One region of the Streptomyces sp. NPDC002790 genome, then DNA from elsewhere that is predicted to be linked to it. Evidence: predicted binding sites of a transcription regulator. Region 1 holds the regulator's gene; each other region holds the start of a gene.
What was found. The regulator HrcA, encoded in region 1, represses chaperone genes, less so after heat shock. The targets are predictions, from matches to a motif close to TTNGCACTCNGNNNNNCNGAGTGCNAA.
Positions count from the first base shown of each region.

Region 1 (3,936 bases):
ACTGCCCCGTGGGCCGCTCCTCGCCACGCAACTCCGCAAGCTCCCGCAACACCCTCTCCTGCTCCGGATCCAACTTCTGCGGAGTCATGACCTCGACATGCACGATGAGGTCACCACGGCCACCGCCCCGCAGATGCGTGACACCGAACCCGTGCAGCGGAACCGACTGGCCGGACTGCGTGCCCGGCCGGATGTCGATCTCCTCCACGCCGTCGAGCGTCTCCAGCGGCACCTTCGTGCCGAGGGCCGCCGCCGTCATCGGGATGGTGACCGTGCAGTGAAGGTCGTCGCCGCGCCGCTGGAAGGTCGGGTGCGGGAGTTCGTGGATCTCCACGTAGAGGTCACCGGCGGGGCCGCCACCGGGCCCGACCTCGCCCTCGCCCGCGAGCTGGATCCGCGTGCCGTTGTCCACACCGGCCGGGATCTTCACCGTCAGCGTGCGACGCGACCGGATGCGGCCGTCACCGGCACACTCCGGGCACGGCGTCGGGACGACGGTCCCGAAGCCCTGGCACTGCGGGCACGGCCGCGAGGTCATGACCTGGCCGAGGAAGGACCGCGTGACCTGCGAGACCTCACCGCGCCCGCGACACATGTCGCAGGTCTGCGCCGACGTACCCGGAGCGGCACCCTCACCGCTACAGGTCGTACAGACGACAGCCGTGTCGACCTGGATGTCCTTGGTGGTGCCGAAGGCCGCCTCGTCGAGCTCGATCTCGAGCCGGATCATGGCGTCCTGGCCACGGCGCGTACGGGACCGGGGTCCACGCTGCGACGCCGTGCCGAAGAAGGCATCCATGATGTCCGAGAAGTTCCCGAACCCGCCGGCGCCGAAGCCACCGGCCCCGCCGCCTCCGCCGGACTGCGACAGGGGGTCTCCCCCGAGGTCGTAGACCTGCTTCTTCTGCGGGTCGGAGAGCACCTCGTAGGCGGCGTTGATCTCCTTGAAGCGCTCCTGAGTCTTCGGGTCCGGATTCACATCCGGGTGAAGCTCACGCGCCAGCCTTCGGAAGGCCTTCTTGATTTCGTCCTGGGAAGCGTCGCGGCGCACGCCGAGTACGGCGTAGTAGTCCGTGGCCACTTACGACTCCGCCAGGATCTGTCCGACGTAACGTGCCACTGCGCGTACTGCTCCCATCGTTCCCGGGTAATCCATGCGGGTCGGGCCGACCACGCCGAGCTTGGCCACTGCCTCGCCGCCCGAACCGTAACCGACCGACACCACGGATGTGGAGTTGAGTCCCTCATGGGCGTTCTCGTGACCGATCCGTACGGCCATGCCCGAATCTCCCAGCTCGCCAAGGAGCTTGAGGAGCACGACCTGCTCCTCCAAGGCTTCCAGAACGGGCCGGATGGTGAGGGGAAAATCATGTCCGAAGCGAGTGAGATTGGCGGTGCCGCCGATCATCAGCCGCTCCTCGGACTCCTCGACGAGCGTCTCCAGAAGAGTGGAGAGCACCGTCGAGACCGTGCCGCGGTCCTCCTGCTCGAAGGCGTCCGGCAGGTCCTGCACCAGCTGCGGTACGTCGGCGAACCGGCGGCCCGCGACGCGGCTGTTCAGCCGGGCCCGCAGATCCGCCAGGGACGATTCACCGAAGGGGGCCGGGCAGTCGATCATCCGCTGCTCCACGCGCCCGGTGTCCGTGATCAGTACGAGCATCAGACGGGCGGGCGCGAGCGACAGCAGCTCGACGTGGCGCACCGTGGACCGGGTCAGGGACGGGTACTGGACGATCGCCACCTGCCGGGTGAGCTGCGCGAGCAGCCGCACGGTCCGGCCCACGACATCGTCCAGATCGACCGCGCCGTCCAGGAAGTTCTGCACGGCACGCCGCTCGGGACCGGCCATCGGCTTGACGGCGGTGAGCTTGTCGACGAAGAGGCGGTAGCCCTTGTCGGTGGGGATGCGCCCGGCACTGGTGTGCGGCTGGGCGATGAATCCCTCGTCCTCCAGGGCCGCCATGTCGTTGCGCACCGTCGCCGGCGAGACCCCGAGCTGGTGCCGCTCGGTGAGCGCCTTGGAGCCGACGGGCTCCTCGGTGCCGACATAGTCCTGGACGATGGCGCGCAGCACTTCGAGCCTGCGTTCGTTGAGCATCGGCGCACACCTCCAGAATCAGCCGCCGCGATCATCCTGCTTTGGCACTCCCAATGGGCGAGTGCCAATCTTCCCCGGCTCAGTGTACGGCCGGTGGGTACGGGCCCGGCAAGGGAGCTAGCGTCGAGGTATGGAGTTCGAGCAGCGTATCGATTGGGTCTCGGCGGGTTGGGAGGGACTCGCGCCGAATGTGGGGCGGGTGCGGTTGCCGGGGCTCGACTGCACGAGCGGCCTCGTCGTCGGTGTGGATGCGGCGCTCTTGATCGACACGGGATCCTCACTCCGTGAAGGCGTCCGGCTGCGCGCCGACGCCCGCGCGCTCCTCGGTGCGCACCGGAGAGTGACCCATGTCGCACTGACCCACCCGCACTTCGACCATGTGCTCGGCACGGCCGCGTTCGCGGGTGTCGAGGTGTACGGGGCGGTGGGCATCGACGTCCTCTTCGAGCGCGGCGCCGAGGGGCTGCGCGCCGACGCCGTGCGGCACGGGGTCGACCCGGACGCGGCGACCGAGGCGGTCGACATCCTCGTCACCCCGCCGCACCGGGTGTGCGGCGAGTGGACGCTCGACCTGGGCGGCGGCCTGACGGTGCTGCTCGCGAACATCGGTCCCGCGCACACGGGCCACGACCTGGCGGTCCTGGTCCCCGGCAGCCCTTCAGGCCCGGAGATCGTCTTCTGCGGCGACCTGGTGGAGGAGTCGGGCGAACCGCAGGCGGGTCCTGACGCGGCGCCGGGTCACTGGCCGGCCGCGCTCGACCGGCTCCTCGACCTCGGCGGCGAGGACGCGGTGTACGTTCCGGGGCACGGTTCGACGGTGAATGCGGAGTTCGTCCGTGCGCAGCGCGCCACATTGGCGGCGCGTTTCGGCGTGTCGTAGCCGGGGACCCGGGACTTCTCTTATCGTCCCTCGAATGCTCCCACCCGTCTCCCGCCACCGCCCCTCCGACGAGGGCCCTTCGGGCCCGCAGCGCCATTTGTACTCTGCCGACCTGACTCCTCCGTGGAAGCGGAACAAGCCGACCCCCGAGGTCCCGGCCGAACCGGACCTCGTCGTCGAGGAGGTCACCACGGGCTTCTGCGGGGCGGTGGTCCGGGTCGAGAAGACGGCGCAGGGGCCGACGGTGACCCTGGAGGACCGCTTCGGCAAGCTCCGGGTGTTTCCGATGGAACCGCGCGGCTTCATGATCGACGGCAAGGTCGTCACGCTGGTACGTCCCTCGGGGCCGGCCGCGAGGGGCCCCGCCCGGTCGGCGTCGGGCTCGGTGGCGGTTCCGGGGGCCCGTGCGCGGGTGGCCCGGGCGGGCCGCATCTACGTGGAGGGCAAGCACGACGCCGAGCTCATCGAGCGGGTCTGGGGTCACGACCTGCGGATCGAGGGCGTGGCGGTGGAGTTCCTGGAGGGCGTCGACGACCTTCCGGCGGTCGTCTCCGAGTTCGCCCCGGGGCCGGACGCGCGGCTCGGGGTCCTCGTCGACCACCTGGTGCAGGGGTCGAAGGAGTGGCGCATCGCCCAGTCCGTGACGAGTGAGCACGCGCTGGTCGTGGGGCACCCCTACATCGACATCTGGGAGGCGGTGAAGCCTTCGTCCGTGGGCATCGAGGCGTGGCCGCGGGTGCCGCGGGGGCAGGACTGGAAGACGGGCGTGTGCGGTGCGCTCGGGTGGCGGGTGGCGAATACGGGCGAGGCCTGGCAGCACATCCTGTCGCGGGTCCACTCCTACAAGGACCTGGAACCGGCGCTCCTGGGCCGCGTGGAGGAACTGATCGACTTCGTGACGGCCCCGGCCTAACCACGGGGCTCCGCCCCGGACCCCGCGCCTCAATCGCCGGCGGGA
Region 1 covers NZ_JBEOVM010000220.1:24-3,959, reverse strand. Annotated here, with positions in the region: gene dnaJ (molecular chaperone DnaJ) at 1-1,081, opposite strand, end outside; gene hrcA (heat-inducible transcriptional repressor HrcA) at 1,082-2,098, opposite strand; gene ABT004_RS36080 (MBL fold metallo-hydrolase) at 2,229-2,978, shown strand; gene ABT004_RS36075 (DUF3097 domain-containing protein) at 3,013-3,891, shown strand.

Region 2 (10,895 bases), on a different contig from region 1:
ACCCGCGCCACCTCGTCCGTGTAGTCGCGGTACACGGCCAGATCCTGCCGCGACGGATACGCGAACGCGACGTGCACGACCCGCTCCCGCCACTCGGGCGCGGACTCGAGGAGCAGCTCGTACGCCCACAGCCCCCGCACGATGTTCTTCGACAACTCGGTCCGGTCGACCCGGACGATCACCTTCCGTGAACCGTCCCCGCCGATCTGCGCCCGCAGCGCCGCAAGCCGTTCCTCCACGTCGTCCCGGTGCGCCCGCTCGCGCAGGAAGTCCGCGTCGGCGCCGAGCCCGTGCACCCCGATCCGGGTCCCGGACGTGCCGCCGACGAGATGCGTACAGCAGTCGGTGAAGGCGTCCGCCCAGCGCCGGGTCAGGAACGCACAGCGGTCGGCCCCGAGCATGCCCCTGAGCACCTGCTCGGCGATGTCGTCGGGCAGCATCCGGAAGTAGTCGACGGGCGCCCAGGGCGTGTGCGAGAAGTGCCCGATCCGCAGGTCGCCGCGGAGTTCGCGGAGCATCCCCGGCACCAGCGTCAGGTGATAGTCCTGCACGACCACCGTCGCGCCCGGCGCCGCCTCCTCGGCGAGCGCCTCGGCGAAGGCCTGGTTGTACGCCTCGTAGGACGCCCACCGCCTGCGGAACTCCGGGCCGAACGACGGCTCCAGAGGCGTCTGGAACAGCATGTGGTGCACGAACCACAGCACCGAGTTCGCGATCCCGTTGTACGCGTCCGTGTGCACGTCGGCGTCGATGTCGAGCATCCGCACCCCCGGCTCGGCGACCCCGCGCCGCACCGCCTCCCGGTCGCCCTCGCTCAGCGCCGAGCACACCCACAGCTTGTCCTCGACGACGCCGAGCGCCGACACCAGACCGCCCCCGCCACGCTTCGCAGCGATCCCCCCGGCGTCGTCGACCTCGTACGAGACCGGGCCGCGGTTGGACGCGACGAGAACCTCAGCAGCACCATGCGTCGTGGAACTCATAGGGGCACGCTAGCCCGGCCCGGAAACGTTCAAACGTAAGGCCGGGCCCCCGACGGGGACCCGGCCGTGTACGAAACCCGCGGTCGGGTCAGTTCTTGCGGCCGCGGACGGCGGCGAGGATCAGCGCGCCGAGCCCGCACAGCGTGACGGCGAGCCCGCCGTACAGCAGGGTGTGTGAGTCGGCGCCGGTCTCGGCCAGCTCCGATCCGTGCGGATGCTGCTGCTGCGGCGGAGCGGGCCGCGCCTGCTGGCGCTTGGTGCCGATCACCGCGGTGCACGGGTCGTCGCCGCCGCGCGTGCGGGCGGTGCAGTTGGTGCCGGACACCTCACCGGTCACCGGGATGACAATGGCCGCCCCCGGAGTGCAGGAGGCCTTGACGTTCTCCTTGATGACCACCTTGCCGTGGGCGGGCACGGTGCCGTTCCAGTAGAAGGACGAGCCCTTCTTGCTGATGGTGCCGCCGCTGGCGGTGGGGGTGCCGACGGCGCCCTTCGTGGGCCAGGAGATCGCGGCGTTATCGCGCGGGTATTCGCTGTCGTTGCGGATGGTGATGGTGTTCTTGACCGTGGAGCACGGGGGAGCGGTCGTGGGCTCCGGGGTGGTGACGATCTTCAGCGGCGGGGTGGGCGGCTCCGGCTTCTCGATCTCCGGCGAGAAGCCGCAGTTCGGATCCTCCGTGCCCTCCTCGCAGTTGGTGCGCGGGGTGTCCTCCGCCATCACGTCGTTGGTCAGTTTGCCGTCGCCGGTGAGCGGGTCGTGCAGCGTGACGCTGTAGGTGATCGTCGCGGTCTTGCCGGCCGGTACGTCGCCGCGCCAGCTCAGCTTCGGCGCGTCGTACGTGACGTTGCCGATGTCGGCCTTGGCGTCCCCGTTGTACGTGCCGTCGTCCAGCACGTCGTCCAGTTCGTCGCTGAGCTTGGCGCCCGGGTAGTCGAGGTCGCCGATGTTCTTGGCGGTGATCGTGTACGTCACCTTGCCGCCGGGGGCGACCTTCTTCGGCGTGGCGCTCTTCTTGATCTCCAGGTCGGGCACCGGCACGGAGAAGGCGAGTGCCGAGGGCACGTAGGTGTCGCCCCTGGTGCGGAACGTCAGATCGGCGGAGGTCGAACCCTGCGGCAGCGCGGCCGACGGGATGATCGCCTCCTTCGCGTCGATGCTGAAGTTGTTGTGGTCGTTCGGGTCGAGTGCGCCGTTGGCGTGGCTGTCGAAGAAGTTGTTCGTGCCGCCGCCGTCGGGGTCCGCGATCCGCTGCCCGTTCACCAGGAACTGGTCACCCGTCACGTTCGCGTCGCCCTCGTACGCGGTGACGCCGGCGCGTACGTCGCGGGTGCCCGTGCGGTAGAAGTCGTCGATGGAGATCGTGGTGTCGGGGTCCTTGGACTGCTGCACCACGTGGCCGCCGTACACGTAGACGTTGCGGCGGGTGGGCGCGTACTGGGCGTTGGGGGCGTCGTACTTGTAGACGACGGTCAGCGACCAGCCGCCGACGCAGCCCTTGCCGGTGGGCGCCCAGACGTCGCCGACCGCGACCGGCACCGGGGAGCCGGTGGTGACGCCGGCGAACAGCGAGGTGACGTCGGACTCGGCCGTGTAGTAGTGCGGGCCGCCGACCTCGGCCGGGGTGCGCACCGCGTTCTCCACGGCCACCTGGGACTCGGGCCCGCCGTTCACCCGCACCCGGGGCCGCGTGTCCAGCGGGCCGCTGTCGGTCGGCGAGGTGGCGGGGCCCGCGGTGTCGCAGCGGTTGATCTGGTTGCGGCCCAGTTTGTACGTGCCGTCGTTGCCGCCCCAGAACAGGCGGGCGTACGCGACCGTGGCGCCCGGCGGGATCGTCACCTCACCGGTCGAGGAGTTCAGGACGCCGGTGCCGAACCCGGCCGTGTCCGTGTACTGCATGTCGAACTGGTTGTTGTTCTCCGTCGTGGTCCCGGCTTGTGCGGCTCGACACCGCGCCGCGTCGTCCGCGGGAGTGGACGGGCACTGCATGACGGTGTTGCCGAGGGTGATGAAGTCGCCGTACAGCGCTTCCTCGTACCGCTTGGCGAAGGGGTCGACGACGACGGCGGACGCGGGGACGGCCGCGGCGACGAGTGTCGCGGCGGCCGTTACTGTGGCGGCGAGCGCCGCCATGCCCTTGAGATGTTTAAGCCACATAAGGGGCAATCTAGGCAATAATCATGATCATCCCGCGATTACGCCGCGCGACGCTCCGCATACTCACCGATTTCGATCATCGGCGGCCGCTCCTCCGTGTCGACCTCGTGGGTGCGCGGCTCGAAGCCGTCCTCGCCCCGCTCGAACTGCGTGAGCACCGGCCTGATGAGGTGCCCGCGCGCCAGCCGCAGCTGGGCGGTGCGGTAGATCGCCGCCGCCATCCGGCCGAGCGCCTGCCCGTCCTGGTGCCGGTGCTTGCGCACGCCGACGTCGACCTGGGCCAGCGCGTCCAGGCCCACGGTGTGCAGCGCGTCCACGAGCAGGCCGAGCTCCACGCCGTATCCGACGGGGAACGGGAGCCGCTCGAGGAGCGAGCGCCGGGCCGCGTACTCGCCGCCCAACGGCTGGACGAATCCGGCCAGTTGGGGCCAGTGCAGATTGAGTATCGGCCGCGCCATCAGCTCGGTCACCCGGCCGCCCTCCCCGGTGGCCCCGGCCAGCGGACGGTCGTACATCGCCTTCACGAAGTGCACGCCCGGATCGGTCAGGAGCGGCCCGACGATCCCGGAGACGAAGTCCGCGGAGAACTCCTTCAGGTCGGCGTCGACGAAACACACGATGTCACCGGACGTGACGAAAAGGGAGCGCCACAGCACCTCGCCCTTGCCGGGCCTTGCCGGGATCCGCGGCAGGATCGCGTCCCGGTGCTCGACGCGCGCCCCGGCCGCCGCCGCGACCTGGGAGGTGCGGTCGGTGGAGCCGGAGTCGATCACGACGAGCTCGTCGACGAGCGGCACCGCGTCCGTCATCAGCGTCCGCCGGATCTCGGAGACGATCTCGCCGACCGTCTCCTCCTCGTTCAGCGCGGGCAGTACGACACTCACCGTCTGCCCCGACGCGTGCTTGGCGGCGACCAACCGGTGCAGCGGATGGTCCGCCACGGACCAGGAGCGCCTGTTCAGCCAGCGCTCGACCTCTTCCAGCACGGTCTGGGTTCCTTCCCTAAGGATCGACATGTGATCCATCTCGCGGTTCGGACGACTATCTCTGCGGTCCGGGCCTTCGGTTACAGTCTTGAACAAGGTCGGTGACCATCGCATGCCGGGGGTCGCCTGCCGTACACAACTGAATCCACACAATCGAATACCGCTCATCCAGAGGGGCAGAGGGAAACGGCCCGTTGAAGCCCCGGCAACCCTCCAGCCGGTCTCGTTTCGCACACTCCAGTGCGCTCGCGAGGCTCCCGGCTAGTGAAGGTGCCAAATCCGTCTCGTGGCGAGATGCGTCACGGGAAAGATGAGGAGAAAGGGCCTCGCCTCTCATGGCTGTACAGACTGTCGCCACCGAAACCGCCGCCACCGACGCCGTCGACCTTGGTCCGGCATCCGGCCTCTCCTGCCGCGAGTGCGGCGCCGTCGTCCCGCTCGGCCCCGTCTTCGCCTGCGCCGAGTGTTTCGGCCCGCTCGAAGTCGCGTACGACCTCCCCGTCGGTGACCCCGAGACGCTGCGCAAGCAGATCGAGGCAGGACCCGCCAACATCTGGCGCTACGCCCCGCTGCTGCCCGTCCCGGCCGACGTCGCCGAGAAGCCGAACATCAACCCCGGCTGGACCAAGCTCGTCAAGGCCGACAACCTCGGCCGTGAACTGGGCGTCGCCGAGGGCAAGTTGTTCGTCAAGGACGACTCCGGCAACCCGACGCACTCCTTCAAGGACCGCGTCGTCGCGCAGGCCATCGAGGCCGCCCGCGCCTTCGGCTTCACCACGCTCTCCTGCTCCTCCACCGGCAACCTGGCCGGCGCCGTCGGCGCCGCTGCCGCCCGTGCCGGCTTCCGGTCCTGCGTGTTCATCCCGCACGACCTGGAAGAGGGCAAGGTCGTCATGGCCGGCGTCTACGGCGGTGACCTCGTCGCCATCGAGGGCAACTACGACGACGTGAACCGCTTCTGCTCCGAGCTCATCGGCGACCCGCTGGGCGAGGGTTGGGGCTTCGTCAACGTCAACCTGCGCCCGTACTACGGCGAGGGTTCCAAGACGCTCGCGTACGAGATCTGCGAGCAGCTGGGCTGGGTCCTTCCCGACCAGCTGGTCATCCCGATCGCGTCCGGCTCGCAGTTCACGAAGATCGACAAGGGCCTGAAGGAGCTGATCAAGCTCGGCCTCGTCGAGGACAAGCCGTACAAGCTGTTCGGCGCCCAGGCCGAGGGCTGCTCCCCGGTCTCCGTCGCCTACAAGGGCGGCCACGACGTGGTCCGCCCGCAGAAGCCGACCACCATCGCCAAGTCCCTCGCCATCGGCAACCCCGCCGACGGCCCCTACGTCCTCGACATCGCGCGCCGTACCGGCGGCGCCGTGGAGGACGTGAACGACGAGCAGGTCGTCGACGCGATCAAGCTGCTCGCGCGCACGGAGGGCATCTTCGCCGAGACCGCCGGTGGTGTGACCCTCGGCGTCACGCAGAAGCTCATCGAGGCGGGCCAGATCGACCCGTCGCTGACCACGGTGGTCCTGAACACCGGTGACGGCCTCAAGACGCTTGCCGCGGTCGCCGATTCGTCCCAGGCCACGGCCACGATCCGGCCGAACCTCGACGCGTTCCGCGAGGCCGGCCTCGCCGCCGACCACTGAGCCCGACCGACTTGTAGCAACAGGAGTTACCACCATGAGCGTCAACGTTCGCATCCCCACCATCCTGCGCACCTACACGGGCGGCAAGTCCGAGGTCGCCGCAGAGGGCGGCACCCTCGCCGACGTCATCGCCGACCTCGAGAAGAACCACACCGGCATCGCCGCCCGCGTCCTCGACGACCAGGGCAAGCTGCGCCGCTTCGTGAACGTCTACGTGAACGACGACGACGTCCGCTTCGAGCAGGGCCTCGAGACGGCGACGCCGGACGGCGCGGGCGTCTCGATCATTCCGGCCGTCGCCGGCGGCTGATCGTTCGCGTTCTACCCAGAGTTATCCGAATTGCCCTCTCCGCCAGAGAAGCGGAGGGGGCAATTCTGCATGGTTGAGCGCGGTACAGTTGGGGAAGCTGCTGCGTTTCCATGAACGGTGCATGACGGGCGCATATGAGTTCTCGCCCGGAGCCCGACAAGAAGTAGCCAAAGTAACCGGCCCATTCGGGCCTTTTATGGCATTTGCGCGGCCCGACTTGCCCTGGGATCCGGTGAGTTGGCCCGGTTCCCCCGATCTGGCGTGCCCAGAATTCTCGTCCGATTGACCTGTTGCAGACGGCAGTTGGGCAGATACATTCAGCCGCGGTCGACGCGTTCCGGCGCACACCCCCATATCCCATGGGGCGTGAGGTCTGACCCGGGTCCGCGAAGTGCGGTCCTGCGTAAGGGCCAGTAATAGGGGAGTTAGGCATGGCTCAGGGCACCGTCAAGTGGTTCAACGCGGAGAAGGGGTACGGCTTCATCGCGGTCGACGGTGGTGCGGATGTGTTCGTCCACTACAGCGCGATTCAGATGGACGGCTACCGCACCCTCGAAGAGGGTCAGCGGGTGGAATTCGAGATCTCGCAGGGCCAGAAGGGGCCGCAGGCCGACATGGTCCGCGTGGCCGCCGGCTGAACGCGCGTCCGACTGCAAGCTTGCACGTCGCACGTCATGAAGGGCTCGTCTCCCGGGTGACCGGGGGGCGGGCCCTTCGTGCTGCGTGGGACTGTTCGCGATGAGGAGAGCACCTTGCACTCGAGGGGGTCGAGTGCTAATCATTGGGCTTAGCACTCTCCGAGTGAGAGTGACAGAACTTGGATCGGGTCGGTGAGGTCCGGGGGCCGGGTGGTGCAAGGAACCACACGGTCTGCAGACCGTCCGTCGCGGGCACCAGCACGGTCCGTTTGCTTGCTTTTCCACCCCGTCCGGGAGGACCACTTCACATGGCCAAGATCATCGCGTTCGACGAGGAGGCACGGCGCGGCCTCGAGCGCGGCATGAACCAGCTCGCCGACGCCGTCAAGGTGACCCTGGGCCCCAAGGGTCGCAACGTCGTCCTCGAGAAGAAGTGGGGCGCCCCCACGATCACCAACGATGGTGTGTCCATCGCCAAGGAGATCGAGCTCGAGGACCCGTACGAGAAGATCGGCGCCGAGCTGGTCAAGGAGGTCGCGAAGAAGACGGACGACGTCGCCGGTGACGGCACGACGACCGCGACCGTCCTGGCCCAGGCGCTCGTTCGCGAAGGCCTTCGCAACGTAGCCGCCGGCGCCAACCCGATGGCCCTCAAGCGCGGCATCGAGCGCGCCACCGAGGCCGTCTCCGCCGCTCTCCTCGAGCAGGCCAAGGAGGTGGAGACCAAGGAGCAGATCGCCTCCACCGCCTCCATCTCGGCCGCCGACACCCAGATCGGCGAGCTCATCGCCGAGGCCATGGACAAGGTCGGCAAGGAAGGCGTCATCACCGTCGAGGAGTCCCAGACCTTCGGTCTGGAGCTCGAGCTCACCGAGGGCATGCGCTTCGACAAGGGCTACATCTCGGCGTACTTCGCCACGGACATGGAGCGCATGGAGTCGTCGCTCGACGACCCGTACATCCTGATCGTGAACTCGAAGATCTCGAACGTGAAGGACCTCCTTCCGCTGCTCGAGAAGGTCATGCAGTCCGGCAAGCCGCTGCTGATCATCGCCGAGGACGTCGAGGGCGAGGCCCTGTCGACGCTGGTCGTCAACAAGATCCGTGGCACCTTCAAGTCCGTCGCCGTCAAGGCCCCGGGCTTCGGTGACCGCCGCAAGGCCATGCTCGGCGACATCGCCATCCTCACGGGCGGCACGGTCATCTCCGAGGAGGTCGGCCTCAAGCTCGAGAACGCCGGTCTCGACCTGCTCGGCCGCGCCCGCAAGGTCGTCATCACCAAGGACGAGACGACGATCGTCGACGGCTCCGGTGAGAGCGACCAGGTCCAGGGTCGCGTCAACCAGATCCGTGCCGAGATCGAGAACAGCGACTCGGACTACGACCGCGAGAAGCTCCAGGAGCGCCTCGCCAAGCTCGCCGGCGGCGTGGCCGTCATCAAGGCGGGCGCGGCCACCGAGGTCGAGCTCAAGGAGCGCAAGCACCGCATCGAGGACGCCGTTCGCAACGCGAAGGCGGCCGTCGAAGAGGGCATCGTCGCCGGTGGTGGCGTGGCCCTCCTCCAGGCCTCCGCGGTGTTCGAGAAGCTGGAGCTCGAGGGTGACGAGGCGACCGGCGCCAACGCCGTGAAGCTCGCGCTCGAGGCCCCGCTCAAGCAGATCGCCGTCAACGGTGGTCTCGAGGGTGGCGTCGTCGTGGAGAAGGTGCGCAACCTGACCGTCGGTCACGGTCTGAACGCCGCCACGGGTGACTACGTCGACATGATCGCCGAGGGCATCATCGACCCGGCGAAGGTCACGCGCTCTGCCCTGCAGAACGCCGCGTCCATCGCCGCGCTGTTCCTCACCACCGAGGCTGTCATCGCCGACAAGCCGGAGAAGGCGGGCGCTGCGCCGGCCGGTGGCGGGATGCCGGGCGGTGACATGGACTTCTGAGCCGGTCGCGGTTCAGCTCGTCTGTAACCCGAGGGCGGCACTGTCTCTACGTGAGACGGTGCCGCCCTCGGGCGTTTTGTTGCGGCCAGCCGTGGGTGCGGTCGCGGGGCTCTGCCCCGGGCCCCGCTGGCTCTCGTTCGAAGTGCGGGGCTTGAAAGATCGGGGCTCTGCCCCGGGCCCCGCGCCTCAATCGCCGGCGGGGCTTGAATGGGCGTCGGCGGGGCTTCAATGGGTCAGGCGGTTTTGACCGAGCCGGCGTCGATGAGGTGGTCGGTGCCTGTGGTCGCGGCGGCGAGGGGGGACGACAGGTAGGTGATCAGGGTCGCGACCTCTTCGGGTTCGATGAGGCGGTCGATGAGCATGCCTGTCGCCGTGGGCAGTCCGGCCAGGAGGTCGGTGTGGTCGATGCCCATGGCGGTGGCGACCCCGGCGCCGTAACCCGTCGGGCTCTCCCACATCGCGGTGCGGACCGGGCCCGGCGAGACGGTGTTCACCCGGACCCCCCGCGAGCCGAACTCCTCCGCCAGGCCCTTGCCGAACGCGGTGAGCGCGGCCTTGGCCGTGGCGTACGCGATGGGGCTGCCCTGCGGGACGCGGGCGCTGGTCGAGGAGACGTTGACGATCGAGCCGCGGGCGGCCAGCAGGGCGGGTAGCGCGGCGCGGGTGACGCGGACGGTGGCGGAGAAGTTCAGGTCCGTCACCTGCGCCCACTGGTCGTCGGTCAGGTCGAGGAAGCCGCCGCTCAGGGCGCCGTCGCCGCCCCCGACGTTGTTGACCAGGATGTCGATCCCGCCCAGCTCGGCCACGGCCTCCGTGACCAGCCGCTCGGCCCCGGCCGGGTCGGACAGGTCCACCGTCACCGGTATCGCCCCGGCCGCTTTCCACTCCGGGGCGGCGGTGCGGGCGGCTGCGACGACGCGTACGCCTTCGGCGGCCAGGGACTGGACGACGGCGAGCCCGATGCCTCGGCTGGCGCCCGTGACGAGGGCGGTCTTGCCGTTCAGTTGCAGGTCCATGACGCTCCCCTTGGTCGACACCTGCGTCTCAGGTGATGCGTTGAACATAGGATATGCGTCATGCGTGTTGCAAGTAGTTGGTGAGTTGCCACATTGGCGTACGCTTTTGAGGTCGTCCCCCATCGGAAGGATTTGCCCGCCATGGCGCAGCCCGCCTCCACGAAGCCGCTTCGTGCCGACACCGAACGGACCGTGCGCGCGATCCTCGAAGCGGCCGAGCGGGTGCTGGCCGTGAATCCGGCGGCGACGATGGAGCAGATCGCCGAGGCCGCCGGGGTCGCGCGGACCACGGTCCACCGGCGGTTCGCGTCGCGGGAGGCGTTGATCAGGGCGCTCGCGGCCTGGGCGACGCAGCGGTTCCACGAGGCGGTCGAGGCGGCGCGGCCGGAGACGTCGCCGCCGGCCGTCGCGCTCTATCAGGCGACCGTGAACGTGCTTCGGGTGAAGACCAGTTGGGGCTTCGCGATGGGCGCCCTCCCCCTCGCGGACCCTGAGGTCGCGCGCGTCCACGAGGACGTGATGACCCGCTGTGCGGCGCTGTTCTCGCGCGCCCGCGACGCCGGCCTGTTGCGTCCCGACGCCGATCTGGACTGGGCGCGGACCGTGTACTACGCCCTCATTCACGAAGCCGCGGGGCAGGCACCCGACACCGATGCCGCCGTGGACGCCCTCGCCGCGCGGGTCGTGGACACGTTGCTGCACGGCGTGGGTACGCCGGGTTCATAGAACGGGCCTCATAGAACAGGGGCGGCAGGTCAGGCCGCGCCCTCCTGGTACGTCTTCCATGTGTCGCGGCCCGCGCGGCTCGCGCTCGTCGCGACGGCCTGGGCCTGGTGGAGGGCGCGGGAGGCCATTTCGGTGGGCGGGACGTCCCAGCTGCCGGTCCAGCTGCGGCCCGCGCGCGCCAGCTCGTAGACGAGGACGCCGACCCCGGCCATCGCGGTGAGGGTGCCGATACCGGTGAGCGCTGCCCCCACCGTCAGCAGGCGCCGGTCCGGGCGGAACTCGGTCCAGGAGATCTTCGAAAGGGTGCTGTCAGCCATGGGGCCAGAATGCGGGAGGGCGGGGCGGGGCGCATGTGGAGCGGTGACCTGCGGGTGACGCCGGTCGTTGGGCGGGCATGACGAACAGCTTGCGCAAGCGCGTATTGACGACGGTCCTGGCGGCGACGGCCCTGGTGGGGGCGGGTGCCGCCACGGCGTCCGCCGCCGACCATGATCCGGTGCCGGCCTC
Region 2 covers NZ_JBEOVM010000151.1:1,380-12,274, forward strand. Annotated here, with positions in the region: gene ABT004_RS33700 (alpha,alpha-trehalose-phosphate synthase (UDP-forming)) at 1-983, opposite strand, end outside; gene ABT004_RS33705 (DUF7927 domain-containing protein) at 1,072-3,138, opposite strand; gene ABT004_RS33710 (glucosyl-3-phosphoglycerate synthase) at 3,177-4,124, opposite strand; SAM riboswitch class I at 4,286-4,441, shown strand; gene thrC (threonine synthase) at 4,460-5,764, shown strand; gene ABT004_RS33720 (MoaD/ThiS family protein) at 5,799-6,074, shown strand; gene ABT004_RS33725 (cold-shock protein) at 6,506-6,712, shown strand; gene groL (chaperonin GroEL) at 7,021-8,646, shown strand; gene ABT004_RS33735 (SDR family NAD(P)-dependent oxidoreductase) at 8,880-9,662, opposite strand; gene ABT004_RS33740 (TetR/AcrR family transcriptional regulator) at 9,804-10,388, shown strand; gene ABT004_RS33745 (hypothetical protein) at 10,418-10,705, opposite strand; gene ABT004_RS33750 (hypothetical protein) at 10,783-10,895, shown strand, end outside.
Region 2: groL (chaperonin GroEL) is a predicted target of HrcA. The motif match lies at 6,826-6,852, and genes of this name have one in related genera.

Region 3 (14,456 bases), on a different contig from region 1:
GACGACCCGGGATCCGTACACCTTGCCGAGCAGATCGGCGCAGGCGGTGGCGAGACCCGCCGCCGCGCGCCGCATCAGCGCGCCCTCGGGCAGCCGCGCCATGAGGGCGCGCTCGGCGGATCGGACCGTCTCTACGTCGTGAGCGAGTCGCATGCCATCGAGTGTCCCGCAGGGCCGTCGCTCCGGCCGGAGCGACGGGTGCCGGATCGGCCAACGGATGTGATGTCACACCCCTCTGAGACACTGACCTCACCATGAACGAGAACGTGACTGCCCCGCTCCGCGCCCGCGCCGAGATCGATCTGGCCGCCCTCAAGGCCAATGTGCGCGCCCTGCGGGACCACGCGCCCGGGGCCGCGTTCATGGCGGTCGTGAAGGCGGACGGGTACGGGCACGGCATGCTTCCGGTCGCGCGCGCCGCCAAGGGCGCGGGGGCCGAATGGCTGGGGGCCGCCACCGCGGAGGAGGCGCTCGAACTGCGCGCGGCGGGTCTCACCGGGCGCATCATGTGCTGGCTGTGGGTGCCGGGCGGGCCCTGGCGGGCGGGCATCGAGGCCGATCTGGACATGTCGGTGAGCGGCATGTGGGCGCTGCGGGAGGTCGCCGACGCCGCGCGCGCGGCGGGCCGGGTCGCCCGTATCCAGCTCAAGGCCGACACAGGCCTCGGGCGGAACGGATGCCTGCCCGGCGACTGGCCCGAGCTCGTACGGGAGGCGCTGAAGGCGCAGCGGGACGGGTTCGTGAACGTCACCGGGCTCTGGTCGCACTTCGCGTGCGCCGACGAGCCGGGGCACCCGTCCATCGCCGCCCAGCTGACCACCTTCCGGGAGATGGTCGCGTACGCGGAGGGCGAGGGCGTCACACCGGAGGTCCGGCACATCGCCAACTCGCCGGGGACGCTGACCCTTCCCGAGACACACTTCGACCTCGTGCGCCCCGGCATCGCGATGTACGGGATCTCGCCGAGCCCCGAGGTCGGCACGCCCGGCGACTTCGGGCTTCGCCCCGTCATGACGCTGAAGGCGAGCCTCGCGCTCGTGAAGCACGCGCCGGGTGGACTCGGCGTCAGTTACGGGCATCACTACGTCACACCGGGCGAGACGACGCTCGGCCTCGTCCCCTTGGGCTACGCGGACGGCATCCCGCGGCACGCGTCCGGCACGGCCCCGGTCCTGATCGGCGGCAAGCGGCGCACGATCGCGGGCCGCGTGGCCATGGACCAGTTCGTCGTCGACCTCGGTGGCGACGAACCGGCCGCGGGGGACGAGGCGGTGCTCTTCGGACCCGGTGACGGCGGCGAGCCGACCGCCGAGGACTGGGCGGTCGCGTCGGGCACCATCGCGTACGAGATCGTCACGCGCATCGGATCCCGCGTACCGCGCGTCTACGTAGACGCAGAAAGCGGCGACTGCATAGACGAAGGAAGCGGCGACGAAGAAGGCGGCGCCACGCGCGCGTGACCGGCGTCACGGCTTGAAGGTCCACCGACACGGCGGTCCGAGCCGCCACCATGTGAAGCAACAACGAAACGGGTCACCCGACACCGGGCGACAGGCAGGACGCGGAGCAGGGAGCGGCACGTGAGCGAGAGCAGCGCACCGGCCACGGCGGCCGTCGTCGAAGCGGCTGAACAGGCCGCGTCGGGGAACTGGCGGCGGGCCGGCCTCGCGGGCGCCGCCATAGGCGTGGTCGCGGCCGGGGCCGCCGCGGGCGTCGCCATCGAGCGGCTGACCGTGGGCCGCGGGATGCGCAGGAAGGCGCGGCTCGCCCTCGACGCGTCGGGGCCCTACGGAGCGCTGCGCGGCGTGCCGGGAAAGGCGTACGCGGAGGACGGCACGGAGCTGTACTACGAGGTCGACGAGGCGGAGCCGGAGCCCTCCGGGTCCCGTCGGCGCCGCCTGTTCGGCCGCAAGAACCCGGCGCCCGTCACCGTCGTCTTCAGTCACGGCTACTGCCTGGGTCAGGACTCCTGGCACTTCCAGCGCGCGGCCCTGCGCGGCGTCGTCCGCTGCGTGTACTGGGACCAGCGCAGCCACGGGCGTTCGGGGCGGGGCGCCGAGCAGGTCGAGGACGGGGTGCCCGTCTCCATCGACCGGCTCGGCGGCGACCTGCTGGCCGTCATCGACGCGGCCGCGCCCGAGGGGCCGCTCGTCCTCGTCGGCCACTCCATGGGCGGCATGACCGTCATGGCGCTCGCCGACCGGTGCCCCGAGCTGATCCGCGACCGGGTCGTGGGCGTCGCCCTCATCGGTACGTCGTCGGGGAAGCTCGGCGAGGTCAACTACGGGCTCCCGATGGCCGGGGTGAACGCGGTGCGGCGGGTGCTGCCCGGCGTACTGAATGCGCTCGGGCAGCGGGCGGACCTCGTGGAGAAGGGGCGCCGCGCGACGGCCGACCTGTTCGCCGGGATCATCAAGCGGTACTCGTTCGCCTCGCGGGACGTCGACCCGGCCGTCGCCCGGTTCGCCGAGCGGATGATCGAGGGGACGCCGATCGACGTGGTCGCCGAGTTCTACCCGGCGTTCGGGGACCACGACAAGGCGGACGCCCTGGCGCACTTCGCGGACCTGCCCGCGCTCGTCCTCGCGGGGGAGCGCGACCTGGTCACGCCGAGCGACCACAGCGAGGCGATCGCGGCGCTGCTGCCGGACGCCGAGTACGTGCTGGTGCCGGACGCGGGGCACCTCGTGATGCTGGAGCACCCCGAGGTCGTGACGGACCGCCTCGCGGACCTTTTGGTGCGTGCGGGAGCGGTGCCGACAGCCGCTACCGTGGGGATTTATGGAGACACCGGCAACACCGCACAGCCCGGCGGCTGAGCCCGCCACCGCTCGGGAAACCCCCGTCAGCACGGTCACCGTCACCGTCAACTCCCCGGACCAGATGCGGGAGTTGGGGCTCGCCCTGGCCAAACAGCTGCGCCCCGGCGACCTCGTGATGCTCACCGGTGAGCTGGGCGCGGGCAAGACGACGCTGACCCGCGGGCTCGGTGCGGGCCTGGGTGTACGCGGCGCGGTGACCTCGCCGACCTTCGTGATCGCCCGCGTGCATCCGCCGCTCGGCGAGGGGCCCGCCCTGGTGCACGTCGACGCGTATCGGCTCGGAGGCGGGCTCGACGAGATGGAGGACCTCGACCTCGACGTGTCCCTGCCGGGTTCCGTGGTCGTCGTGGAGTGGGGCGACGGCAAGGTCGAGGAGCTGTCCGACGACCGGCTTCACGTGATCATCGACCGGGCCACGGGGGACACGACCGACGAGGTGCGGGTCGTGACGTTCAGCGGGATCGGGGAGCGGTGGGCCGGGGCGGACCTGGGGTCGTTGGCGGGCTGATCGGTCGCGGGGGCGGGGCGTATCCCGACAGGTATCCCGACAGGGCGTCGGCAAATTCTTGCGCGGCGTGGCTTCGGCGTGTTCACATGGGGGTTCGGTACTGGTTAGGTCTACCTAACTACGGCTGCTCCGGCCCTCGGGAGGCGTCCATGTCGGCTTCAGAACACAACGTGTCGATGGCGGAGCTGCTTGCGTCCTGTGCGGCGGCGCGGGTGGTTTCTACGCCGCCTGCTCCGCCGGTTCGGCGGGAATCGTCGCGCCGTGACGGCGTTGCGGACGCGGGGCGTTGCCCCGGACCCCGCGCCTCAAGTGCCGGCGGGGCTTGATTTTCCCCGGCCCGGGGCTTGGATCAGGGGCCGAATTACTTGACGACGACGACCTTTACGCCGATCGTCGCGAACTGCCACAGCGTGTCGGCGTCCTTGCGGGATTCGCGGATGCCGCCGGTCTGCTTGCCGGGGTCGGGGGCGGCCGTCGAGCCGTTGACGGCCGCGCTGAAGCCGATCGCCACGCCGTTCGTATTGGCGAAGCGGACCACGTGCTCGATCGGGACGCCGTCCGTGCCGGTGATGGAGCCGGAGCGGGAGGTCACCGTGTACGAGCCGGGCGCCGGGTCCACCGTGCCGGGCGTCACCCGGAACGTCGACTCCGTCTTGTTGCCCGCGTCGACCACCCACACCCGGTCACCGCCCAGCGCGTACACGACGCGCTCGCCCTTGCCGGAGCCCGCGGGCAGCGCCTTCGGGTCCGTCTTCTTCTTGGGTGTCTTCGACGCCGAGGCGGAGGGCGAGGAGCCCGCCTTCTTCTCGGCGAGGTCGGAGGGCGCGCTCGCCGACGCCTGGTAGGCGAGGAAGCCGACCACGACGAGTGATCCCGCCGTGAGCGCGGTCACGAATCCGGTGCTGCTCCGTGCCACCAGGTGCCTGCCTCTCAAGTACGAACCTCAGGGTGACGGTAGCAGTCGAGCCCCGGCACCCCGGCCTAGCCGGAAGTACGGACGTGTCCGCCCTTCTGTGGTCGTAGGCTGTTCGCGTGCTGTTGCTCGCGCTGGATACCGCCACCCCCGCCGTCACCGTCGCCCTGTACGACGGGACCTCCGTCGTGGCCGAGTCGAATCAGGTGGACGCCCGCAGACACGGGGAACTGCTGTTGCCCGCCGTCGACCGGGTGCTCGCCGAGGCCGGCCTGCGGCTCGACGCCGTCACCGGGATCGTCGTGGGCGTGGGCCCGGGACCGTACACAGGGCTGCGTGTCGGCCTGATGACCGCCGACACGTTCGGGCTCGCGCTCGGCGTGCCCGTGCACGGCGTGTGCACGCTCGACGGGCTCGCGTACGAGGCGCGGGACGTCAAGGGGCCCTTCGTCGTCGCCACCGACGCGCGGCGCAAGGAGGTGTACTGGGCGCGCTACGAGAACGGGCGCACCCGGGTCACCGAGCCCGCCGTCGACCGGCCCGCCGGCATCGCCTCCGACGTGGCGGGGCTGCCCGCCGTCGGCGCCGGCGCGCTGCTCTACCCGGACACCTTCCCGGACGCGCGCGGGCCCCAGAACGTGTCGGCCGCGGCGCTCGCCGCCCTCGTCGCCGAGAAGCTGGCCGCGGGCGAGGAACTCCTCGAACCGCGCCCCCTCTACCTGCGCCGCCCCGACGCGCAGGTCCCCAAGAACTACAAGGTGGTCACCCCCAAGTGACAGCCGTGGACGTATCGCTGCGCGAGATGCGCTGGTGGGACATCGACCCCGTGCTCGCCCTGGAGAAGGCGCTCTTCCCGGACGACGCCTGGTCGCGCGGCATGTTCTGGTCCGAGCTTGCGCACGCCCGCGGCCTCGGTTCCACGCGGCGCTATGTCGTCGCGTACGAGGACGAGAAGCTGGTCGGGTACGGGGGCGTCGCCGCCTCCGGCACCGCGTCCGACAGCGGCTCCGCCGCGGGGGCCGACATCCAGACCATCGCCGCCGCCCGCGACCACTGGGGCACCGGGCTCGGCGCCCGGCTGCTCACCGAACTGCTGCGGCACGCCACCGCCTTCGACGTCGACCAGGTGATGCTCGAAGTACGCGTCGACAACACGCGGGCGCAGAAGCTGTACGAGCGCTTCGGCTTCGAGTCGATCGGCTTCCGGCGCGGCTACTACCAGCCCGGCAACGTGGACGCGCTCGTGATGCGCCTGAACACCACCACCGCAAGTGACTCAGTGAGCGAAGAGAAGAACCATGGCTGACGAACCGCTCGTCCTCGGCATCGAGACCTCCTGCGACGAGACCGGCGTCGGCATCGTCCGCGGCACCACCCTGCTCGCCGACGCCGTCGCCTCCAGCGTCGACGAACACGCCCGCTTCGGCGGCGTCGTCCCCGAGGTCGCCTCCCGCGCGCACCTGGAGGCGATGGTCCCCACGATCCAGCGCGCCCTGAAGGACGCGGGCGTCACGGCGAAGGACCTCGACGGCATCTCCGTCACGGCGGGCCCCGGCCTCGCGGGCGCGCTGCTCGTCGGCGTCTCGGCCGCGAAGGCGTACGCGTACGCGCTCGACAAGCCGCTCTACGGCGTCAACCACCTGGCCTCGCACATCTGCGTCGACCAGCTGGAGCACGGCACGCTGCCCGAGCCGACGATGGCGCTGCTGGTGTCGGGCGGCCACTCCTCTCTGCTGCTCTCCACCGACATCACCTCCGACGTACGGCCGCTCGGCGCGACCATCGACGACGCGGCGGGCGAGGCCTTCGACAAGATCGCCCGCGTGCTCAACCTCGGCTTCCCGGGCGGGCCCGTCATCGACCGGTACGCGAAGGAGGGCGACCCGACCGCGATCGCCTTCCCGCGCGGGCTCACGGGCCCTCGCGACCCGGCCTACGACTTCTCCTTCTCGGGCCTCAAGACCTCCGTGGCCCGCTGGATCGAGGCCAAGCGGGCGGAGGGGGAGGACGTGCCGGTGCGCGACGTGTCGGCGTCCTTCCAGGAGGCCGTCGTGGACGTGCTGACGCGCAAGGCGGTGCGTGCCTGCAAGGACGAGGGCGTCGACCACCTCATGATCGGCGGCGGTGTGGCCGCCAACTCGCGGCTGCGTGCGTTGGCCCAGGAGCGCTGCGAGCGGGCCGGGATCCGGCTGCGCGTGCCGCGCCCCAAGCTGTGCACGGACAACGGCGCGATGGTCGCGGCGCTCGGCGCGGAGATGGTGGCCCGCAACCGGCCGTCCTCCTGCTGGGACCTGTCCGCGGACTCCTCGCTCCCGGTGACGGAGCCGCACGTCCCCGGCCACCACCATCACGACCACGTGCACGAGGTCAGCAAGGAGAACCTGTACTCATGACGGTCGCGCTGATGTGGGAGGCCAGGGCCGTCGACGGTCGTGGCGAGGAGCTGCTCGCCTGGGCCAAGTCCCAGGTCCTCGACCGCGAACCGGAGCGCCGCGAGACGTTCCGCGCCCCGCAGGACCGGGTCCTCGTCATCACGTGGTGGGACGCCGAGTACGACGCGGAGTTGCCCGAACTCCCGGAACCGGGCGCCGATTTGGTGGCACGGGCGGTTCACCGCTGGCGGTTCGAGGCGGCCTAGCGGCTGTCCGCCGTGTCTGCTGTGTCCGCCGTGTACGTCAACAGGTAGCGCCAGTACAGCAGTTGACGCACCTCGCTGCCCGGCAGCAGTCGCGCCGCCTCCCGGCGAACCTCCGGCAGCCGCATCTCCGGCTGCCGCACCGGCGGTCGCGGCGGAGCAGTACGGACTCCGCCTCCGCGCGCACGCTCACCCACGTGAACGGAGAGACGCGCCACCGCGTTCGCCGGGGACGCGACCACGTCCCACGGCGTCACGCCGTCGTAGCAACCGAGCACGAGCAGCCTGCCGCCGGGCGCGAGGGCCTCGCGGAATCGGGTGAGTGTCTCGAACGGCATGTGGTGCAGGCTCGCCAGGCAGCTGATCACGTCGTAGTGGCCGGGCGGGAGTTCGGCCTCCGCGGCATCGGCGAGGCGGTAACGCGGCCCGCCACCGGTGGCCTCCGCCACGGCGAGCGTCGCCGGGTCCGGGTCGAGTGCGTCGACCCGGTACCCGTGCGCCACGAGCCGCCGCGCGAACCGGCCGGTGCCGCAGCCGACATCGAGCGCGGTGCGCCCTCCGGCGGGCAACTGGCGGGTCAGCAACCGGTGATAGTGATCGTTGTGGTCGAACGTCATGCGCAGCCTCTCCGGGTCCGGGCTCGTCGTCTCGGCACGCGGCACCGTGGCGCCGCCATGCCCACCCTGCCGCCCCAGGCGGCAGATTGCCCAAGGCGGCGGCCGACCGTAACGGGTGGGGAGCCGTGCGGGCGGGAGGCCACCCAAGGCGGGTGCGGTCGACCGCATGGGTGGGGAGTCGTGCCGCGGCACGTTGCCCAAGGCGGGGCGCGGCCGACCGCAATGGGCCGGGAGCCGTGCGGGCGGCAGATTGCCTGCAGCGGGGTGCCGCACCCCACGCGGCCGACGCCCCCGGAGGGGGCGGGCGGTGGGAGATGGGCGGGGCCCGGGCCTCGCCTGCGGCGAAGCGGGCCACATCAAACCCCGGCGACGGGTGGGCCTATCAAGCCCCTGCGGCGATTGAGCAGCTGGGTCCGGGGCGGAGCCCCGATCTTTCAAGCCCGTACTTTCGACGAGAGCCCGCGGGGTCCGGGGCAGCGCCCCGCCTTTTACAGCCCCGCCGGCGTTTGAGGCGCGGGGTCCGGGGCGGAGCCCCGTGGCGTCAACCCACCGGGGCGCCGATGAGCATCGTGGGCGCCCCCGCAACCCGTGTGAGGAACACCGTCACCGCCCGCTTCCCGAAGGGCTTAGGCATTGCCTTCCGCCGCAACTCCTCCGGCTCCACCGCCGACCCCCGCTTCTTCACGGTCAGCACCCCGACCTCCCGCTCCCGCAGCAACACCTTCAACTTCTTCACGTTGAACGGAAGTTGATCGGTGATCTCGTACGCGACGGCGTACGCCGTGGGCCGCAACTCGTCCCCCGTCACATACGCGATCGTCTCGTCGACGAGCCCGCCCCCGACCTCCTCGGCCACCTCGGCCACCAGATGCGCCCGGATCACCGCACCGTCCGGCTCGTACAAGTACCGCCCCACAGGCCGCACTTCGGGATCCGGCAGCCCCCGCCCGACGAGCTCCCGCGGCCCCGGCAGCAGCGTCGACCGCATCCGCCCGGCGGTCGTGCCGAACCACAGCACGGCCTCCTTCACATCGCCCCCGTCCGAGATCCACTCGGCATCAGCCTCCGCGGGGATCGCCTCGTGCGGGATCCCGGGAGCGATCTTCAGCGCGGCGCGCGGCGCCTTGAGCGCGGCCGACACGGCCCAGGACAACGGAGGGGAGTACGCCTCGGGGTCGAAGATGCGCCCCCGACCACCACGCCGCGCGGGGTCCACGAACACCGCGTCGTACGCGGACGTGTCCACCTCGGTGACGTCCGCCTCACGCACCTCGATCAGCTCCGCGAGACCGAGCGCCTCCGCGTTCGCCCGCGCCACCGCGCACGTCAGCGGATCCCGGTCGACGGCAAGCACCCGGATCCCCGCGCGCGCGAGCGCGATCGCGTCGCCGCCGATGCCGCAGCACAGGTCGGCGACAGAGCGCACGCCCAGCCGCTCGAAGGCCCCGGCCCGGTACTCCGCCACGCGCGTCCGCGTCGCCTGCTCGACCCCGTTCGGCGTGAAGTACATCCGGGCCGCGTCCTCGGCCCCGAACTTCGCGACGGCCCGCTGCCGCAGCCGCGCCTGGGCGAGCGCGGCCGAGACGAGCTCGGCGGGATGCTCGCGGCGCAGCCTCGTGGCGAGGGCGAGCTCCTGGGCCGGATCGTGATCCCGGAGTTCGTCGAGCAGGGCCAGGCCCTCGGGGGACAGGAGGGCGGAGAAGGCGTCGGGCGAAGGGGAGGAACTCACCCGGTCCATTGTGGGCCAGGCGGGCGACGGTGCGCGCCAGGCGGCGGTGTCGGCCCGGGAACGGGCCCGCGAGCTGCCAGGATCCGGCGCCATGCAACTAGTACGACAAAACGAAGAAAGCGCCCGAAAGCTGGTCAGGAAGAGACGCGGCGTCCGTCTCTTGAGCGCGTTGCTCGCCGCCTCCGCCCTCGCCACGGGATGCGCGGCCGGCGGCGACCCCGAGCCGGTGCGGCCGGCCCCCGGCCAGCAGGCGCAGAAGGGCCTCCAGGGCGCCCCCGCCCGCGCCCTCGACTCGTACGCGACGAAGCTGCGCGCCCAGCGGACCGCCCTCGTCGCGGCGACCAGACGCTGGGGCCTCGCCGACGTGCCGCTCACCGCCCCGGCCCCGCCGGCGAAGAAGCCGGTCATCGAGGCGCGCAAGGGCTTCGAGGTCGACGGCCAGAAGGAACTCGGCCTGCCGCCCGTGTTCACGTCGATCCCGACCAAGGACAAGGTCGTCTTCCTCACCATCGACGACGGGGCCGAGAAGGATCCGCGGTTCCTGAAGATGATGAGCGAGCTGCGGATCCCGTACACGGCGTTCCTGACCGACTCCGAAGTCAGGCCCGGATACGGCTACTTCAAGAAAATGCAGGCCCGCGGCATCACCCTCGACAACCACACACTCACCCACCCCTACCTGCCCGCCCTCTCGTACGCCCGCCAGAAGCACGAGATCTGCGGCATGCAGAACGTCATCGAGAAGAAGTACGGCCACAGGCCCAAGCTCTTCCGCCCGCCCTTCGGCGACTACAACCAGGACACCCTGCGCGCCGCCAAGGCCTGCGGCATCGAGTACGCCCCGATCTGGAACGCCGAGGCGTTCGTGGACCGCATGGACTACCGCGAGTGGGACCGCAGCATCCATCCGGGCGACATCCTGCTCACGCACTTCAGGGGCCGGAAGGACTGGAAGGGCACGATGCCCGACATGATCCGGAACCTCATGAAGTACCTCACCGACAGGGGGTACGCGGTGGCGCGCCTGGAGGACTACCTGTGACACCGCGCGGGCCATGGGCGCGGCTGCTCGGCTGCGCCCTGGCCGCAGCACTCCTCACCGGGTGCGCACGGGGCGCCATCCCGGCCGAGCGGACGGCGTCCGGTTCGCGGGCCGGCCCGCAGCGGACCGTCCCACCGATCGTCTCCCGCGTCCCCACCGCCGACAGGGTGGTCTTCCTGGCGTACGAGGGCGGGGCCGGGCAGGGCGCGGAAGGTATCGGACCGTTCCGCGATCGCCACGTCCCGGTCTCGCTCTTCCTCGCGGGCGCCGCGGGCGGTGGGGGCGATGGGGGCCCGTCCCTGGGCGCCCAGGTGCAGAACCGCACCCTCACCCACGTCCTCCTGCCCGGCCTCGGATACGTGGAGCAGCACGCCGAGATCTGCGGTCAGCGCGACCGCATCGAGGCCCGCTTCGGGACGGCGCCCCGCCTCCTCCACCCGCCTTCGGGCGCGTACGACGGGAGCACGCTGCTGGCGGCGGGCGCGTGCGCGGTCGACGCGATCGTCCTGTGGCGCGAGCCGCGGGGCACCCCGCGGCCCGGCGACATCCTCCCGGTCCACGGGATGCGGCAGGAGGCGGCCGCCCGGCTGCTGGACCGCGTACGGCAGGCGGGACTCACGGTCGGGAGGCTGGAGGACTACCTGTGATCCGGCGACCCGCGACGGTGTCGATTAGCAGTCCGCTTGACCGAGTGCTAATCGCGGTCATAGTCTCGGTTCTGGCACTCACCACTGGAGAGTGCCAACAGCGACGGGCAGGTCCGGCACCCGCGACGACGGATCCACCTGGTCGCCACCCCAGACTGTTAACCCCGTGAGATCTCCGAAGGGGGAGACCGGATCGTGACGACCACCAGCTCCAAGGTTGCCATCAAGCCGCTTGAGGACCGCATTGTGGTCCAGCCGCTCGACGCCGAGCAGACCACGGCCTCTGGCCTGGTCATTCCGGACACCGCGAAGGAGAAGCCCCAGGAGGGTGCTGTCCTCGCCGTGGGCCCGGGCCGCTTCGAGAACGGCGAGCGTCTTCCGCTCGACGTCAAGGTCGGCGATGTCGTGCTGTACAGCAAGTACGGCGGCACCGAGGTGAAGTACAACGGCGACGAGTACCTCGTCCTCTCGGCTCGCGACGTGCTCGCGATCGTCGAGAAGTAATTCACCCGAGCTTTCCCGGCTTCACTGAAGCAGAATGCTTTGAACCGCGCCCCTGGCCCCCGCTGATATTGCCGGGTGCGAGGGGCGCGGTTCGTTTTTTCGAGAGGACTGACTCAGCTCCATGGCGAAGATCCTGAAGTTCGACGAGGACGCCCGTCGCGCCCTCGAGCGCGGCGTCAACAAGCTTGCCGACACGGTCAAGGTGACGATCGGCCCCAAGGGCCGCAACGTCGTCATCGACAAGAAGTTCGGTGCCCCCACCATCACCAACGACGGCGTCACGATCGCCCGTGAGGTCGAGGTCGAGGACCCGTACGAGAACCTCGGCGCGCAGCTGGTGAAGGAGGTGGCGACCAAGACCAACGACATCGCGGGTGACGGTACGACCACCGCCACCGTGCTCGCCCAGGCCCTGGTCAAGGAAGGCCTGCGCAACGTTGCCGCCGGCGCCTCCCCGGCCGCCCTGAAGAAGGGCATCGACGCCGCGGTCAAGGCCGTGTCCGAGGAGCTCCTCGCGACCGCCCGCCCGATCGACGACAAGTCCGACATCGCGGCCGTCGCCGGTCTGTCCGCCCAGGACAACCAGGTCGGCGAGCTCATCGCCGAGGCGATGGACAAGGTCGGCAAGGACGGTGTCATCACCGTCGAGGAGTCCAACACCTTCGGCCTGGAGCTCGACTTCACCGAGGGCATGGCCTTCGACAAGGGCTACCTGTCCCCGTACTTCGTCACCGACCAAGAGCGTATGGAGGCCGTCCTCGACGACCCGTACATCCTGATCCACCAGGGCAAGATCGGCTCGATCCAGGACATGCTCCCGCTCCTGGAGAAGGTCATCCAGAACGGTGGCTCCAAGCCGCTCCTGATCATCGCCGAGGACGTCGAGGGCGAGGCCCTGTCGACCCTGGTCGTGAACAAGATCCGCGGCACGTTCAACGCCGTCGCCGTGAAGGCCCCCGGCTTCGGTGACCGCCGCAAGGCGATGCTGCAGGACCTGGCCACCCTCACCGGTGCCACCGTCATCGCCGAGGAGGTCGGCCTCAAGCTCGACCAGGCCGGTCTCGAGGTGCTCGGCACCGCGCGCCGCGTGACCATCACCAAGGACGACACCACGCTCGTCGACGGTGGCGGCAAGGCCGAGGACGTCAAGGGCCGCGTCGCGCAGATCAAGGCCGAGATCGAGAACACGGACTCGGACTGGGACCGCGAGAAGCTGCAGGAGCGCCTGGCCAAGCTGGCCGGTGGCGTCTGCGTCATCCGCGTCGGTGCGGCCACCGAGGTCGAGCTCAAGGAGAAGAAGCACCGTCTGGAGGACGCCATCTCCGCGACCCGCGCCGCGGTCGAGGAGGGCATCGTCTCCGGTGGTGGCTCCGCTCTGGTGCACGCCTCCAAGGTCCTCGACGACTCGCTCGGCAAGGTCGGCGACGAGGCCACCGGTGTCGCCGTGGTCCGCCGCGCCGTCGTCGAGCCGCTCCGCTGGATCGGCGAGAACGCCGGCCAGGAGGGCTACGTGATCGTCTCCAAGGTCAAGGAGCTCGAGAACGGCAACGGCTACAACGCCTCGACCGGCGACTACGTCGACCTGGTCAAGGCCGGTGTCATCGACCCGGTCAAGGTCACGCGCTCCGCCCTGGAGAACGCCGCCTCCATCGCCTCCCTGCTGCTCACGACCGAGACCCTGGTCGTCGAGAAGCCGGCCGACGAGGAGCCCGAGGCCGCGGGCCACGGGCACGGCCACTCGCACTGATTCGCTGCCGCTCAGGCGGCCGCCGACCGAGGCCCGGCTCCCCGTCGCGGGGGGCCGGGCCTCGGCACATCAAGCCCCGCCGGCGTTTGAGGCGCGGGGTCCGGGGCGGAGCCCCGTGACGTGGGGACGGACGACCGTTACTGGGGACCGTACTTGCGGCCCGTGCGGGACGTGACCCCGCCCAAAAGCACGCGCGGCGTCACCTTCACCACACCCATAAGCGCCTTGTACCGCGGGTCCGGGATCGACAGCGACTTGCCGCGGGCCAGATCGCCCAGCGCCGCCGCCACCAACTTGTCCGCGTCGAGCCACATCCACTTCGGAATGTTGCCCGTGCCCATCCCGGCCCGCTGATGGAACTCCGTACGGACGAACCCGGGGCACAGCGCCATCAACCGCACCCCGCTGCCCGCGAGATCCTTCGCCGCGCCCTGCGTGAACTGCACGACCCACGCCTTCGAGGCGCCGTACGTGCCGCGCGGCACGAAGGCCGCCACCGACGCCACGTTCACCACGCCGCCGCGACCGCGCTCGCGCATCGCCCCCACGGCCGCCGACGTCAGCCGCAGCACCGCCTCGCAGTGCACCTTCAGCATCGTCAGCTCGTCGGCCATCGGGACTTCCAGGTACTGCCCCTTGTTGCCGAACCCGGCGTTGTTGACGAGTAGATCGACCGCGGCCTTACGGTCCGTCAGCCGGGCCTCGACCGCCGCGATTCCGTCATCCGTGGCCAGGTCGGCGGTGAGCACCTCGGCCTCGATGCCGTGCCGGTCGTGCAGCTCTGTCGCCTGCTCGTGCAGCCGCTCGGTGTCGCGCGCGACGAGCACCAGGTTGTGCCCGTCCGCGCCGAGCCGCCGTGCGAACGCGGCGCCGATGCCTGCGGTGGATCCGGTGATCAGAGCGGTAGTCATGCCCCAAGGCTAATGAGCACGAATTCTTTCAGCCCCGCCGGCGTTTGAGGCGCGGGGTCCGGGGCGGAGCCCCGTGGCGTGGGAGCGGTCGACCGCAACGATGGCTACGAGCCGTACTTCTCGACGTACTCCCGCGCGGAGCGCAACGCCTCCGGGTGAAGCGCCCCACCCGCCTCCAACAACCTCGGCAGCAACCCCCGCTCAGTCGTCACCGCCCGGAACTGCACCGCCACCGTCACCCCGTGCTCGGGCCGGTGCACGATCTCGATGGGATCGCCCACCCGTATCTCGCCCGGTTCGATCACCCGGAAGTACGCCCCCGGCACCCCCTCCCGCGTGAACCGCTTCACCCAGCCCCGCTCGCCCAGATGCCCCTGGAAG
Region 3 covers NZ_JBEOVM010000018.1:65,429-79,884, reverse strand. Annotated here, with positions in the region: gene ABT004_RS12165 (NAD(P)H-hydrate dehydratase) at 1-153, opposite strand, end outside; gene alr (alanine racemase) at 255-1,460, shown strand; gene ABT004_RS12155 (alpha/beta fold hydrolase) at 1,581-2,819, shown strand; gene tsaE (tRNA (adenosine(37)-N6)-threonylcarbamoyltransferase complex ATPase subunit type 1 TsaE) at 2,782-3,330, shown strand; gene ABT004_RS12145 (hypothetical protein) at 3,692-4,246, opposite strand; gene tsaB (tRNA (adenosine(37)-N6)-threonylcarbamoyltransferase complex dimerization subunit type 1 TsaB) at 4,363-5,019, shown strand; gene rimI (ribosomal protein S18-alanine N-acetyltransferase) at 5,046-5,549, shown strand; gene tsaD (tRNA (adenosine(37)-N6)-threonylcarbamoyltransferase complex transferase subunit TsaD) at 5,542-6,636, shown strand; gene ABT004_RS12125 (hypothetical protein) at 6,633-6,881, shown strand; gene ABT004_RS12120 (class I SAM-dependent methyltransferase) at 6,878-7,495, opposite strand; gene ABT004_RS12115 (class I SAM-dependent methyltransferase) at 8,037-9,233, opposite strand; gene ABT004_RS12110 (polysaccharide deacetylase family protein) at 9,316-10,266, shown strand; gene ABT004_RS12105 (polysaccharide deacetylase family protein) at 10,263-10,913, shown strand; gene groES (co-chaperone GroES) at 11,109-11,417, shown strand; gene groL (chaperonin GroEL) at 11,539-13,164, shown strand; gene ABT004_RS12090 (SDR family NAD(P)-dependent oxidoreductase) at 13,302-14,075, opposite strand; gene ABT004_RS12085 (MOSC domain-containing protein) at 14,180-14,456, opposite strand, start outside.
Region 3: groES (co-chaperone GroES) is a predicted target of HrcA. The motif match lies at 10,938-10,964, and genes of this name have one in related genera.